One region of the Pseudomonas entomophila genome, then DNA from elsewhere that is predicted to be linked to it. Evidence: predicted binding sites of a transcription regulator. Region 1 holds the regulator's gene; each other region holds the start of a gene.
The links. Region 1 encodes sigma-54, which starts transcription at its own class of promoters, with help from an activator protein. Its sites were predicted from a motif close to ANTGGCATNNANNTTGCTNT; they were not measured.
Positions count from the first base shown of each region.

Region 2: the regulator sigma-54 is predicted to act here: its motif matches at 1,481-1,500, upstream of IM733_RS02295 (CmpA/NrtA family ABC transporter substrate-binding protein).
Region 3: the regulator sigma-54 is predicted to act here: its motif matches at 1,750-1,769, upstream of nirB (nitrite reductase large subunit NirB).
Region 4: the regulator sigma-54 is predicted to act here: its motif matches at 1,959-1,978, upstream of glnA (glutamate--ammonia ligase).

Region 1 covers NZ_CP063832.1:5,524,121-5,527,778, reverse strand. Annotated here, with positions in the region: gene lptC (LPS export ABC transporter periplasmic protein LptC) at 1-30, shown strand, start outside; gene lptA (lipopolysaccharide transport periplasmic protein LptA) at 17-541, shown strand; gene lptB (LPS export ABC transporter ATP-binding protein) at 542-1,267, shown strand; gene IM733_RS24505 (RNA polymerase factor sigma-54) at 1,440-2,936, shown strand; gene hpf (ribosome hibernation-promoting factor, HPF/YfiA family) at 3,015-3,323, shown strand; gene ptsN (PTS IIA-like nitrogen regulatory protein PtsN) at 3,335-3,658, shown strand, end outside.
Region 2 covers NZ_CP063832.1:497,956-501,613, reverse strand. Annotated here, with positions in the region: gene rmf (ribosome modulation factor) at 43-258, shown strand; gene IM733_RS02300 (quinone-dependent dihydroorotate dehydrogenase) at 393-1,415, opposite strand; gene IM733_RS02295 (CmpA/NrtA family ABC transporter substrate-binding protein) at 1,561-2,754, shown strand; gene IM733_RS02290 (ANTAR domain-containing response regulator) at 2,764-3,339, shown strand; gene IM733_RS02285 (nitrate/nitrite transporter) at 3,561-3,658, shown strand, end outside.
Region 3 covers NZ_CP063832.1:107,863-111,520, reverse strand. Annotated here, with positions in the region: gene nirB (nitrite reductase large subunit NirB) at 1-1,621, opposite strand, end outside; gene IM733_RS00480 (bifunctional nitrate reductase/sulfite reductase flavoprotein subunit alpha) at 1,951-3,658, opposite strand, start outside.
Region 4 covers NZ_CP063832.1:4,781,294-4,784,951, forward strand. Annotated here, with positions in the region: gene IM733_RS21210 (chorismate mutase) at 1-319, opposite strand, end outside; gene glnA (glutamate--ammonia ligase) at 455-1,861, opposite strand; gene thiI (tRNA uracil 4-sulfurtransferase ThiI) at 2,379-3,658, shown strand, end outside.

The sequences.
Region 1 (3,658 bases):
AACGTAAGAGGACAGTATGAGGCTCGTTAAAACCATCCCCCTTCTGCTCAGCCTGGGCGTTGCACTGGGAAGCGCGAGCGCCTTCGCCCTGCCGAACGATCGTGACCAGCCGATCCGCATCCAGGCGGACAACGCCCACCTGGACGACAAGCAGGGCGTGGCCACCTATACCGGCGATGTGATCATCACCCAAGGTTCGATGATGATCAAAGGCAATACCGTGACCATGACCCGCGCCGCCTCCGGCGACATCGACGTGGTCACCTCGGTGGGCAACCTGGCCTATTTCGAGCAGCAGCAGAGCGCCGCCAAACCCGACAAGATGAAAGGTTGGGCCGTGACCATCCAGTACCAGGCGCAGAAAGACTTGGTGATCCTCACCGACCGCGCCAAGGTCGAGAACGAAGGCAACACCACCGAAGGCGAGAAGATCGTCTACAACACCAAGACTCAGGTGGCGACCGCCGGTCGCGGTGGCAATGTGACTGCACCACGTCAGCGCATCGACATGGTCATTCAACCGAAGAAAAAGGCCGAGTAAATGGCAACCCTCAAAGCCCAGCACCTGGCCAAGAGCTACAAGGGCAGGCAGGTCGTTCGCGACGTCAGCCTGTCCATCGACAGCGGCCAGATCGTCGGCTTGCTCGGCCCCAACGGCGCCGGCAAGACCACCTGCTTCTACATGATCGTAGGCCTGGTCCAGGCGGATCAGGGCCGCGTCCTGATCGACAGCCTCGACGTCAGCCACCAGCCCATGCATGGCCGCGCGCAAGCGGGTATCGGCTACCTGCCGCAGGAAGCCTCGATCTTCCGCAAGCTGTCGGTGGCCGACAACATCATGGCCATCCTCGAGACCCGCAAGGACCTCGACCGCGACGGCCGGCGCAAGGAGCTGGAAAGCCTGCTACAGGAGTTCCACATCAGCCACATCCGCGACAACCTGGGCATGAGCCTGTCCGGTGGCGAACGCCGCCGTGTCGAAATCGCCCGCGCCCTGGCCACCGCACCCAAGTTCATCCTGCTGGACGAACCTTTTGCCGGCGTCGACCCGATCTCCGTGGGCGACATCAAGCAGATCATCCATCACCTCAAGAACAAGGGTATCGGTGTACTGATCACCGACCACAACGTTCGTGAAACGCTGGACATCTGCGAGACCGCCTACATCGTCAACGACGGCCAGTTGATCGCCGAAGGCGATGCCGAGACCATCCTGGCCAACCAGTTGGTCAAGGAAGTCTACCTGGGCCACGAGTTCCGCCTCTGATCCTGGGCCTGCCCGGAGCACTGGCGAACACGCCCGGGACGGGCTTAAGTGTAACAGTGCTCTAGGCAAACGCTGCAATTTCAGGCATATAACTTGCTTAAAATCGGCGCCCAAGCGCCCTACGTAGTGGATGGCGCATGTGCGCCGGCGAACAAGGTATTAAGCCCCTGCCATGAAACCATCGCTCGTCCTAAAAATGGGCCAGCAACTGACGATGACCCCGCAGTTGCAACAGGCCATCCGTCTGCTTCAGCTCTCCACCCTGGACCTTCAGCAGGAAATCCAGGAAGCGCTGGAATCCAACCCGATGCTCGAACGTCAGGAAGACGGCGACGACTTCGACAACAGCGACCCGATGGCGGACAACGCCGAGAACAAACCGGCCGCCGAAGTCCAGGACAACAGTTTCCAGGAAACCACCAGCAGCAGCGCGGAAACCCTGGAAGATGGCGAATGGGCCGAACGAATCCCCAACGAGCTGCCGGTCGACACGGCCTGGGAAGACATCTACCAGACCAGCGCCAGCAGCCTCCCCAGCAATGACGACGACGAGTGGGACTTCACCACCCGTACCTCGGTCGGCGAGAGCCTGCAAAGCCACCTGTTGTGGCAGCTGAACCTGGCGCCGATGTCCGACACCGACCGCCTGATCGCAGTCACCCTGATCGACAGTATCAACGAGCAAGGCTATCTCGAAGATACGCTCGACGAGATCTGCGCCGGCTTCGACCCGGAGCTCGATATCGAGCTGGATGAGGTCGAGGCGGTATTGCACCGCATCCAGCAGTTCGAACCCGCCGGCATCGGCGCCCGATCGCTGGGTGAGTGCCTGCTGCTGCAATTGCGCCAGCTGCCGGCCTCGACACCCTGGATGAGCGAAGCTCAGCGCCTGGTCACCGACTTCATCGACCTGCTCGGTAGCCGTGACTACAGCCAGCTGATGCGCCGCATGAAGCTCAAGGAAGACGAACTGCGCCAGGTCATCGAACTGGTGCAGACACTCAACCCGCGCCCCGGCTCGCAGATCGAGTCCAGCGAGCCTGAATACGTGGTTCCGGACGTCATCGTGCGCAAGGACAGCGAGCGCTGGCTGGTCGAGCTCAACCAGGAAGCTATCCCGCGCCTGCGCGTCAACCCGCAGTACGCCGGGTTCGTCCGCCGCGCCGACACCAGCGCCGACAACACCTTCATGCGCAACCAGTTGCAGGAGGCACGCTGGTTCATCAAGAGCCTGCAAAGCCGCAATGAGACACTGATGAAGGTGGCAACGCAGATCGTCGAGCATCAGCGCGGCTTCCTCGACCATGGCGACGAGGCCATGAAGCCCCTGGTGCTGCATGACATTGCCGAAGCCGTGGGCATGCACGAGTCGACCATTTCCCGGGTCACCACCCAGAAGTACATGCACACGCCGCGTGGCATCTACGAACTGAAATACTTTTTCTCGAGCCACGTGAGCACCGCTGAAGGCGGCGAATGCTCGTCCACGGCGATCCGCGCGATCATCAAGAAACTGGTGGCGGCGGAAAATCAGAAAAAGCCATTGAGTGACAGCAAGATCGCTGGTTTACTGGAGGCACAAGGCATCCAGGTAGCCCGTCGCACCGTCGCCAAGTACCGCGAGTCGTTGGGAATCGCCCCATCGAGCGAGCGCAAGCGACTGATGTAGCCCCGGGATGTGCCACAGCGTTTCAGTGGCAGGTGCAATACCTGCCTCTTTATGCACGGGCAACAAAGGAGAAGCTGTATGCAAGTCAACATCAGTGGACAGCATGTAGAAGTCACCCAACCACTGCGCGATTACGTGCTTGAAAAGCTCGCCCGGGTGGAGGGTCATTTCGACAAGATCACCAACGCAACGGTGATCATGAAAGTCGAGAAACTACAGCAGAAGGTTGAAGCCACACTCCAGATACCCGGTGGCGAAGTGGTCGCCAACGCCGAACACCAAGACATGTATGCAGCGATCGACGCCCTGGCAGACAAGCTCGACCGCCAACTGAAAAAACACAAGGAAAAACAGCAAAGCCTGCTGCAAGGTGCAGCCGCCCGCTGATCCCCTCATCCATGATCCGACTTGAAACCATCCTGACCCCCGGCCGTTCCCTCGTGAACGTGCCGGGCGGCAGTAAAAAGCGCGCTCTTCAGGAAATCGCCACGCTTATTAATCGGGAAGTACCCGACCTGGCGATGCAAGACGTCTTCGACAAGCTGGTCGCCCGCGAAAAACTGGGCTCCACAGGCTTTGGAAATGGCATCGCCATTCCCCACTGCCGCCTCGAAGGCTGCACCGCGCCAGTGAGCGCCCTGCTGCAACTGGACGCTCCCATCGATTACGACGCCATCGACGGCGCCCCGGTCGACCTGATGTTCGTCTTGCTGGTTCCGGAA
Region 2 (3,658 bases), 730 kb from region 1:
GGCCGACGGGACATTACAGTCAACAAGTGAGGGCAACACCCTATGAGAAGACTTAAGCGTGATCCGTTGGAAAGAGCATATTCACGTGGCTACCAGTATGGGGTCACCGGCAAATCCCGCGAACTTTGCCCCTTCAACCTGCCATCCGTTCGCCAGGCCTGGATCAACGGCTGGCGCGAAGGTCGCGGCGACAATTGGGACGGCATGACCGGTACCGCTGGCATTCATAGACTCAACGAAAATCACGCCGTTGGCTGAACGAGGACACTGAATTCGAGTTACCATGCGCGCCCTATCCGGGCGGCGGGCTGCGGCCCAGGGGCCCCTTTTGAGGGGCCCTTTTTTATGGCCCTGAATCAATGTGCCTCCTCGCGGATTAATCCGCGATGGGCTCACCTCGGCATCGCGGCAATCGCGTCCACCGCCTCGCGAATCAGCGCCGGGCCTTTATAGATGAAACCCGAATAGATCTGCACCAGGCTCGCACCCGCAGCGATCTTCTCAGCCGCATGACGGCCTTCGGTGATACCACCTGCGGCAATGATCGGCAGCTTGCCACCCAACTCACCCGCCAACACCTTCACTGTGTGAGTGCTCTTCTCCAGCACCGGCGCCCCCGAAAGCCCACCCGCCTCGCCCCCGAACGGCAGCCCCTCGACACCTTCGCGGCCAAGGGTGGTGTTGGTGGCGATCACCGCGTCCATCCCCGACGCCATCAGTGCCGCTGCCACCAGGGCGGTTTCCTCGTCGCTCATGTCCGGGGCGATCTTGATCGCCAGCGGCACGCGCTTGCCATTGCTCACCGCCAATCGCTCGCGGCGCTCGGCCAGGGCATCGAGCAATTGCTTGAGCGAATCGCCAAACTGCAGGCTGCGCAGGCCCGGCGTGTTGGGCGAACTGACGTTGACGGTGATGTAGCTGGCGTCGTTGTAGACCTTCTCCAGGCAGATCAGGTAGTCATCCTGGGCACGCTCGACCGGGGTGTCGAAGTTCTTGCCGATGTTGATACCCAGCACGCCGGTGTATTTCGAGGCCCGCACCCGCGCCAGCAGGTTGTCGACACCCAGGTTGTTGAAGCCCATGCGGTTGATGATCGCGGTGGCCTCGGGCAGGCGGAACAAGCGTGGCTTGGGGTTGCCCGGTTGCGGACGCGGCGTCACGGTGCCGATCTCGACGAAGCCGAAACCCAGCTGGGCGAAGCCATCGATGGCCGCGCCGTTCTTGTCCAGGCCCGCGGCCAGGCCGACCGGGTTGGCGAAGTTCAAGCCCATGACGCTCACCGGCAACGCCGCTGGCTGCTTGCACAGCAGGCCATTGAGCCCGAGGCGGCCACCGGCGCCGATCAGGTCCAGCGAGAGGTCGTGGGAGGTTTCCGGGGAAAGCTTGAACAGCAGCTGGCGGGCCAGGGTATACATGGGCAGGCGGACTCGCGGTGTGTGAGGGGGCGATTATAGCCAGCGCGCCGCCATGGCGACAGGGCCCTGGCACATGGGTTGCTTCTTCTGCCCCACGCAACTGCGCCGCCCGCCGAGGATCCCCGTGAATACAGCTCTCCCGACAATGCCCCTGGCCTGGGTCAACGGCAGCGATGCCCCCGAGAAGACCTGCCTGGACATCGGTTTCATGGCCCTGACCGACTGCGCCTCGGTGATCGTGGCCGCCACCCAGGGCTTCGCCCAGCAGCAGGGCCTGACCCTCAACCTGCACCGCCAGGCCTCCTGGGCCGGCCTGCGCGACAAGCTGACCCGGGGCGAGCTGGACGCTGCCCACTGCCTGTACGGGTTGGTCTATGCCATACAGCTGGGCGTGGGCGGCGGCCCGGCCAGGGACATGGCGGTGCTCATGGGCCTGAACCAGAACGCCCAGGCCATCAACCTCTCCCCGGCACTGCAACGCAAGGGCGTGACCAGCCCCGAGGCACTGGCCCGGTTGGTGCACCAGCATGGCGCACGGCTGACCTTCGCCCAGACCTTCCCCACGGGTACCCATGCCATGTGGCTGTACTACTGGCTGGCCAGCCAGGGCATTCACCCGCTGCGCGACGTCGACAGCGTGGTGGTCCCCCCCGCGCAGATGGTCGCCCACCTGCAGGCCGGGCGTATCGACGGCTTCTGCGTCGGCGAGCCCTGGTCGGCCGACGCCATTGCCAAAGGCCAGGGCTTCACCCTGGCTACCAGCCAGGCGGTGTGGCCGGACCACCCGGAAAAGGTGCTGGCCTGCGCTCGCGGCTTCGTCGAACAGTACCCCAACAGCGCCCGGGCGCTGATCAAGGCGATCCTCGCCGCCAGCCGGTTCATCGAGCAGAACCTCGAGAATCGCCGTGGCGCCGCGCAGTTGCTCAGTGGCGACAGCTACCTGGGCATCCCGGTGAGCAGCATCGAACCGCGCCTGCTTGGCGATTACCAGGACGGCCTGGGCAACCGCTGGCAGGACCGCCACGCACTGCGCCTGTTCGACCAGGGTCGCGCCAACCTGCCTTACCTCTCAGACGGCATGTGGTTCATGACCCAGTTCCGTCGCTGGGGCATCCTGCGCGAAGACCCGGATTACCTCGCGGTGGCACGCCAGGTCCAGCAACTGGCCTTGTACCGTGAGGCCGCCGAAGCCTTGCACGTGCCCTGCGCCGAGCTACCGATGCGCAGCAGCCTGCTGATCGACGGCAACCGCTGGGACGGCAGCGACCCCCATGGTTATGCGCGCAGCTTCAGCCTGCACGCCCTGGACGTGGCGCCCGGCGCGCGCGTCGGACGCTGAGGGACGATCATGTTGCGTATCCTGCTGATCGACGACACCGAAAAGAAGGTTGGCCGCCTCAAGGCCGCATTGAGCGAGGCGGGCTTCGAGGTGATCGAGGCCGGCGGCCTGACCATCGACCTGCCCGGCTGCGTTGAAACGGTGCGCCCGGACGTGGTGCTGATCGATACCGAGTCACCCGGCCGGGATGTACTGGAGCAGATGGTGCTGGTCAGCCGCGACCACCCAAGGCCCATCGTGCTGTTCACCGACGAGCACGATCCCGGGGTGATGCGCCAGGCGATCCAGGCCGGCGTCAGCGCCTACATCATCGAAGGCATCCACGCGGCACGCCTGCAGCCCATCCTCGATGTAGCCATGGCACGCTTCGAGAGCGACCAGGCATTGCGCGCCCAACTGCAGGCCCGCGACCAGCAGCTGGCTGAACGCAAGCGTATCGAGCAGGCCAAGGGGCTGCTGATGAAGATGAAGGACTGCAACGAAGAGCAGGCCTACACCCTGATGCGCCGCCAGGCCATGAGCCGCCAGCAGAAGCTGATCCAGGTGGCGGAACAGATCATCGCCCTGTCCGAAATGCTCGGCTGAACACTCCGACACACTGTAAGAGCCAGCTTGCTGGCGAACCAGGCGCCACCATTCACCCGCACAAGAACCTGGCCCGCCTCTTGCTCATTGAAGATTCAGGTAGCCAACGGCGGTTGCCGCCAAACCCCGACAAAGACGTCGCTCCCCTCTCCACAACCGTGGACCGGGCAGCGGCGTCTTTGCGTTTCCGCCCCTGTGTTGTGCGCCCAACGAGGTGTTCGATGAATAAGAGCTTCTGGAAATCCGGGCATCTGCCCACCCTGTTTGCCGCCTTCCTCTACTTCGACCTGAGTTTCATGGTCTGGTACCTGCTCGGCCC
Region 3 (3,658 bases), 340 kb from region 1:
AGCATGAGGCGAGGATCGAGCCCACCGTCGGCTTGCAGATGTCACAGCCGACATGGCCCTGGCCATGGCGCGCCAGCAGTTCGTCGAAGCTGCGGATACCCTCGACCCGCACCAGGGCGTAGAGCTCCTGGCGGGTGTAGGCGAAGTGTTCGCACAGGCTTTTGTCCACGGTCACGCCACGGGCGGTCAGTTCGTGCTCGAACACCTGCTTGAGCAGCGCCGCGCAGCCACCGCAGCCGGTGGCCGCCTTGGTGCAGCCCTTCACCGCGGCGAGGTCGCCGCAACCGCTGTCGATGGCCGCGCACACCGCGCCCTTGCTGACGTTGTGGCACGAGCAGATGGTCGCGCTGTCGGGCAGCGCGTCGGCGCCCAGGGCTGGTGCGCCGCCGCTTTGCGGCAGGATCAGCGCGGCCGGGTCGGCCGGCAGCGCAAGGCCGTTCTGGGCGTATTGCAGCAAGGTGTCGTAGTAGCTGTTGTCGCCCACCAGCACCGCACCGAGCACGTGCTTGCCGCTGGCATCCACCACCAGGCGGCGGTAGGCGGCGTTGGCCTCGTCGATGAAGCGGTAGCTGCGCGAGCCCGGCGTGGCGCCGTGGGCGTCGCCGATGGAGCCGACATCGACGCCCAGCAGCTTGAGCTTGGTCGACATGTCGGCGCCGGTGAACGCGCCCGCCGTGTCACCGACCTGCAGCGCCGCGAGGTTGCGCGCCATGGCATAGCCCGGCGCAACCAGGCCGAACACGCTGCCGTTCCACGAGGCGCATTCACCGATGGCGAAAATTCGCGGGTCGCTGCTGCGGCAATCGTTGTCGATCACCACGCCGCCGCGCGTGGCGATGTCCAGGCCACAGGCACGGCCCAAGGCGTCTTGGGGGCGGATGCCGGCGGAGAACACGATCAAGTCGGTCTCCAGGTACTCGCCACCGTCGAACTGCATGCGGTAGCGATAGTCTTCGCCCGCGCCGATCGACTGGGTGGCGCGGGACAGGTGCACGCCCACGCCAAGGGCTTCGATCTGCGCCTTGAGGGCCGCGCCGCCTTCAGCGTCGAGCTGCACCGGCATCAGCCGTGGGGCGAACTCCACCACATGCGCTTCCAGGCCCAGCGACTTCAGCGCGTTGGCGGCTTCCAGCCCCAGCAGGCCACCGCCCACCACCACGCCACGGCGGGCATCGGCGGCCGCATTGCGGATGGCGTCAAGGTCATCGAGCGTGCGGTAGACCAGCCGGGCATTGCCGCTGGAACCTTCGATCGGCGGCACGAAGGGATAGGAGCCGGTGGCCAGGATGAGTTGGTCATAGCCGTAGCGGCCTTCGCCAGTGACCACCTCGCAGCGCTCGCGGTCGATCTCCAGCACCGCTTCGCCCAGGTGCAGGTGCACCCCATGGCGCGTGTAGAAGTCCTGCTCGCACAGGGCCAAGGTCTCGGCACAGCTACCGGCGAAGTACTCGGACAGGTGCACCCGGTCGTAGGCGCGCTGGCGTTCCTCGCCGAACACATGCAGCTCGAAACGGTCCAGGGCACCCCGCTCGAGCAGTTGCTCGACACAGTGGTGGCCGACCATGCCGTTGCCGACGATGACCAGTCGCGCACGTGGTGCGCCGTTCGCTGTTGCCTTCATAGCCGATCCTCGATCACGGAAAACAAAAAGGCGCCTGGAGCCGAAGCTCCAGGCGCCTTTGCCTGTACTCATCAGTGTGAGGCCCCGGGATGATCGCCGTTGATCAGTGGGGCTTTTGTGCAATGGTCGAAGCAGGGAATGTGCCAATGTGCCTGGCAACGGCTTCGCGGGTAACCCTGCTTGCCCTCTGTAGGAGCGGCTTCAGCCGCGATGCAGACGGCGCGGTGCCTGGTATCCGCTTCGCGGATGATCGCGGCTGAAGCCGCTCCTACAGAGGTCATGCCGAATTAATGCACCGCACGGGTGCACGGCTCACCATCTCGGGGCGTTCAATACACATCCCGCCGATAGCGCCCAGCCTTGCCCAGCGCCTCGACCCAGGCAGCCGCTGCCTCATCATTCATCCCGCCCTGCGCCGCCACCACCAGGCGCAGCGCCGCATCCACATCCCTGGCCATGCGCTGGGCGTCGCCGCAGACATACACCCACGCCCCATCCTCCAGCCACCGCCACAGCTCGGCGCCCTGTTCCAGCAAGCGCTGCTGCACGTAGATCTTCTGCGGCTGATCACGGGAGAACGCAGTGCTCAGCCGCAAGTGCCCACTGCTCTCCCAAGCCAGCAACTGCTCGCGGTAATAGAAATCGCTGGCCGCCTGCTGTTCACCGAAGAACAGCCAGTTGCGCCCGCTCGCCCCGCGTACCTCGCGCTCCTCGAGAAAGGCGCGAAACGGTGCGATACCGGTGCCAGGGCCAATCATGATGATCGGTGTGGCGTCGTCCTCGGGTAGGCGGAAGTGCTTCGACGGCTGCGGGAAGATCGCCACTTCCAGCGCGCCGGCACGGTCGGCGAGAAAGCTCGAGCAGACACCTTTGCGTTCCCCGTAGCGCACCGTCGAGACCGTCAGGTGCACCTGTTCGGGATGCGCGTTGGGGCTGGAGCTGATCGAGTAAAGGCGTGGCTGCAAGGGCTTTAGCAAGCCCAACCAGGCGGTCAGCGACAACCGCTGTGGAAAGGCGCTCAACACATCGGCCAGTTGCCGCCCCCACAGCCAGGCCTTCAATTCGGCCTTGCGCTCAGGTTGCAGCAGACGCCGCAAGTCGTCGCTGCCCTGGCTGAACCGCTCGAGTTGCTGCGGGGTGACCCGGGTAATGTCCAGGTGGCGCTCCAGCGCGACCGAGAGCGGCATTGGCGCATGCCCCTTGAGCTCGACCGTGGCCTGTCCATCGAGCTGCGTCAGCGCCAGCAGTTCCGCGACCAGCGCTGGGCAATTGCGTGGCCACACACCCAGGGCGTCGCCCGGTTGATAGGTGAAGCCACTGCCGCGCAGGTCAAACACCAGCTGACGGGTTTCCTTGGCCGACCCGGGGGTATTGAGCAGGCGGTTTTCCAACACCGACGCCAGCCACGGTTGCTGCTTGCCATAGCCCGCGACCGGCTCGGGCTCGGCGGGTGTCGGCCTGGCACTGCCCAACTGTTCCATCAAGGCGTCCAGCCAGGCGCTGAAGGCCTCGTCGGCATCCCCTTCGCAATCGACCCGCGCCAGCAGGCGCCGCGCGCCCAGCTCGGCCAGGCGCTGGTCGAGCTTGCGCCCGAAACCACAGAACTGGTCGTAGCTGGAATCGCCCAAGGCCAATACCGCGTAGGGCAACGTGGCGCAGTGCCCGCCCTCCTCGCCTTGCAGGGCCTGCCAGAACGCCGTGGCGCAATCCGGGGCGTCGCCGTCACCAAAGGTGCTGGCGATCAGCAGCACACTGGCAGCCCCCTGCAACTGCGCCGGGCCGAGCGCATCCATGCAACTGAGGCGCACCGCCAACCCTGCTGCGCGCAGGTGCTGCGCACATCGTTCGGCCAGGGCTTCGCTGTTGCCGGTCTGCGACGCCCACACCACGTGATGACTGGAGACTTCACTGGCCGGTACCGGTTGGCTGAACAAGGCTGCCAGCAGTCCATCGACGAACAGGCGTCGGGCGGGGGCCAGGGGCGCCCCGGCCGGCAAGCGCGGAACCCCTTCGGCACGGGCCTGGCCCAGGCCGAAC
Region 4 (3,658 bases), 740 kb from region 1:
GTGCAAGGTGCCAGCTGTCGAGCAGCTGATACTGCAGCAGTTTATTGGCCTCCATCTGGTCGGCGAAGAACGCTGCCGCGCGCGCCGGATCAAGCTGATGGGCAGGTGCAGCCTGGCGTGCACTGGCCAGCACTTGTTCTTCGCGGGCGCTGGCCTGAACCGCCTGGCGTTGGTCCCACTTGTGCAGGGCGACTCCCTCGGCGAGGTCCAGGCGCTGATCGATGGTGTCGAGCAGGTGGCCGAGGGCAGGGGAGGAAGGCGGTGGAGAGGCGCAGCCGGACAAGGCAAGGCAGCAGGTCAGGGCGAGGGGGATACGCATGGCGGTCTCCTGAGAGGTATGGAGACTTGAGTCTCTATGTATGTTTGAAGGCGGCTATAGGTTTAGTCCGAACCTGCTGTCGCGCAAATAGAAACGGCCTCCCGAGGGAGGCCGTTTCAGCACTGCGGCGTTACATCAAACGCTGTAGTACAGGTCGTATTCCAACGGGTGAACGAAGGTACGGACCTTGATCTCTTCTTCCGACTTCAGCTCGATGTAGGCATCGATGAAGTCGTCGGAGAACACGCCGCCCTTGGTCAGGAACGCACGGCCCTTGTCCAGCTCTTCCAGGGCTTCTTTCAGGCTGCCGCAAACCTGCGGGATTTCTTTCGCCTCTTCAGGCGGCAGGTCGTACAGGTTCTTGTCGGCGGCATCGCCTGGGTGAATCTTGTTCTGGATACCGTCCAGGCCGGCCATCAGCAGGGCGGCGAAGCACAGGTAAGGGTTGGCCGCCGGGTCCGGGAAGCGCGCCTCGATGCGGCGGGCTTTCGGGCTGGAAACGTAAGGGATGCGGATCGAGGCCGAACGGTTGCGGGCCGAGTAGGCCAGCATCACAGGGGCTTCGAAGCCTGGCACCAGACGCTTGTAGGAGTTGGTGGCCGGGTTGGTGAAGCCGTTCAGGGCCTTGCCGTGCTTGATGATGCCGCCGATGAAGTACAGGGCGGTATCGGACAGGCCGGCATAGCCTTCGCCCGAGAAGGTGTTCTTGCCGTCTTTGGAAATCGACATGTGCACGTGCATGCCCGAGCCGTTGTCGCCGTACAGCGGCTTCGGCATGAAGGTGGCGGTCTTGCCGTAGGCGTCGGCCACGTTGTGCACGCAGTACTTCAGGGTCTGGACTTCGTCAGCCTTGGTGACCAGGGTGTTGAACTTCACACCGATCTCGTTCTGGCCGGCAGTCGCCACTTCGTGGTGGTGAACTTCGATGACCAGGCCCATCTCTTCCATGGCGTTGCACATGGCGGTACGGATTTCGTGGTCGTGGTCGCACGGCGGAACCGGGAAGTAGCCGCCTTTGACGGCAGGGCGGTGGCCCTTGTTGCCGCCTTCGACGTCCTGGTCGGTCATCCAGGAGCCTTGCTCGGAGTAGATCTTGAACATCGAGCCGGAGATGTCCGACTTGAACTTGACCTGGTCGAAGATGAAGAACTCAGGCTCCGGGCCGACGAAGACGGTGTCACCGATACCGGTGGTCTTCAGGTACTCTTCGGCGCGCTTGGCGATGGCGCGTGGGTCGCGGTCGTAGCCTTGCATGGTGGACGGCTCGATCACGTCGCAGACCAGGATCAGGGTCGGCTCTTCGGTGAACGGGTCCAGCACGGCGGAGGCGTCATCCGGCAGCAGGATCATGTCGGAGGCTTCGATGCCTTTCCAGCCTTCGATCGACGAGCCGTCGAACATCTTGCCGATTTCGAAGAAGTCGTCTTCCAGCGCATCGCGAGCCGGCATGGTGACGTGGTGCTGCTTGCCTTTGGTGTCCGTGAAACGCAGATCAATCCACTTGACGTCATGATCTTTGATGAGTTGAACCGACTTCGACATGTTGTCCTCCGGATGGTCTAGAGCGCGGTTGGCCGCTGCCCTGGAAAAAGGGTGTCGCCGGGCGCGGATAGTCGGCCAAGCTTACCTGCCTCACAAGGGAGCAAATTGCATGCCAGTGCCCAAAAATGGCGAGGCCGGGATAAAACCCGGCGTTGACGGGCATTTAGCGTAGCCGCAGAAGGGAAGCGTGCACGCATTGAGGGCGTAATCAAATTGACGTGCACTATATTGGTGCGCCCAGTGCCTGGCTAACGCCTCCCCACTGTAGGAGCCGGCTTTGCCGGCGAATGCGGCCACATGGGCAGCCCAGGACTTAACGCCCTGCATCGATCCTGGCGATCACCTTGCAGTGCCTGGGCTGGCCCATTCGCCGGCAAAGCCGGCTCCTACAGGTGCAGCGCATGGTTTGGGCTCGGCAAATCAAACCTTCTGTACAAAAGTTGCTCAAACCTTGAGCAATTTCCGCTATAATTCGCGCCCCTCATTTTCGGCAGGCCCTGCGCGCGCTGTTAAACCAATGAAACTTATCGTCAAAGTCTTCCCAGAGATCACCATCAAGAGCCGGCCGGTGCGCAAGCGCTTCATCCGCCAGCTCGCCAAGAACATCCGCAACGTGCTCAAGGACCTGGATCCCGAGCTCGCGGTTGATGGTGTCTGGGACAACCTCGAGGTGGTCACCCGCGTCGAGGACGAGAAAGTCCAGCGTGAAATGATCGAGCGCCTCACCTGCACCCCGGGTATCACCCACTTCCTGCAGGTCGAGGAGTACCCACTGGGCGACTTCGACGACATCGTCGCCAAATGCAAGCACCATTTCGGTCACCTGCTGGCCGGCAAGCACTTCGCCGTGCGCTGCAAGCGCGGCGGCCATCACGACTTCACCTCGATGGACGTCGACTGCTACGTCGGCAGCCAGCTGCGCCAGCAGTGCGGCGCCGCCGGTATCGAGCTGAAGAAGCCGGAAGTGCTGGTGCGCATCGAGATCCGCGACCAGCGCCTCTACGTGATCCATAACCAGCACAACGGCATCGGCGGCTACCCGCTGGGCGCCCTGGAGCAAACGCTGGTGCTGATGTCCGGTGGCTTCGACTCCACCGTGGCGGCCTACCAGATGATGCGTCGCGGCCTGATGACCCATTTCTGCTTCTTCAACCTCGGTGGCCGCGCCCACGAACTGGGCGTGATGGAAGTGGCCCACTTCCTGTGGAAGAAGTACGGCAGCAGCCAGCGCGTGCTGTTCATCAGCGTGCCGTTCGAGGAAGTGGTCGGCGAGATTCTCAACAAGGTCGACAACAGCTACATGGGCGTGACGCTCAAGCGCATGATGCTGCGCGCGGCCGCGCGCATGGCCGACCGCCTGGAAATCGACGCCCTGGTCACCGGCGAGGCGATCTCCCAGGTTTCCAGCCAGACCCTGCCCAACCTGTCGATCATCGACTCGGCCACCGACAAGCTGGTGCTGCGCCCACTGCTGGCCAGCCACAAGCAGGACATCATCGACCAGGCCACCGAAATCGGCACCGCCGACTTCGCCAAGCACATGCCTGAGTACTGCGGCGTGATCTCGGTGAACCCGACCACCCATGCCAAGCGTCACCGCATGGAGCATGAAGAAAAGCAATTCGACATGGCCGTGCTCGAGCGCGCCCTGGAGCGCGCCAAGTTCATCTCCATCGACCACGTGATCGACGAGCTGGGCAAGGATATCGAGATCGAGGAAGTGACCGAGGCCTTGCCCGGCCAGATCGTCATCGACATTCGTCACCCCGATGCCCAGGAAGACGAACCCCTGGTGCT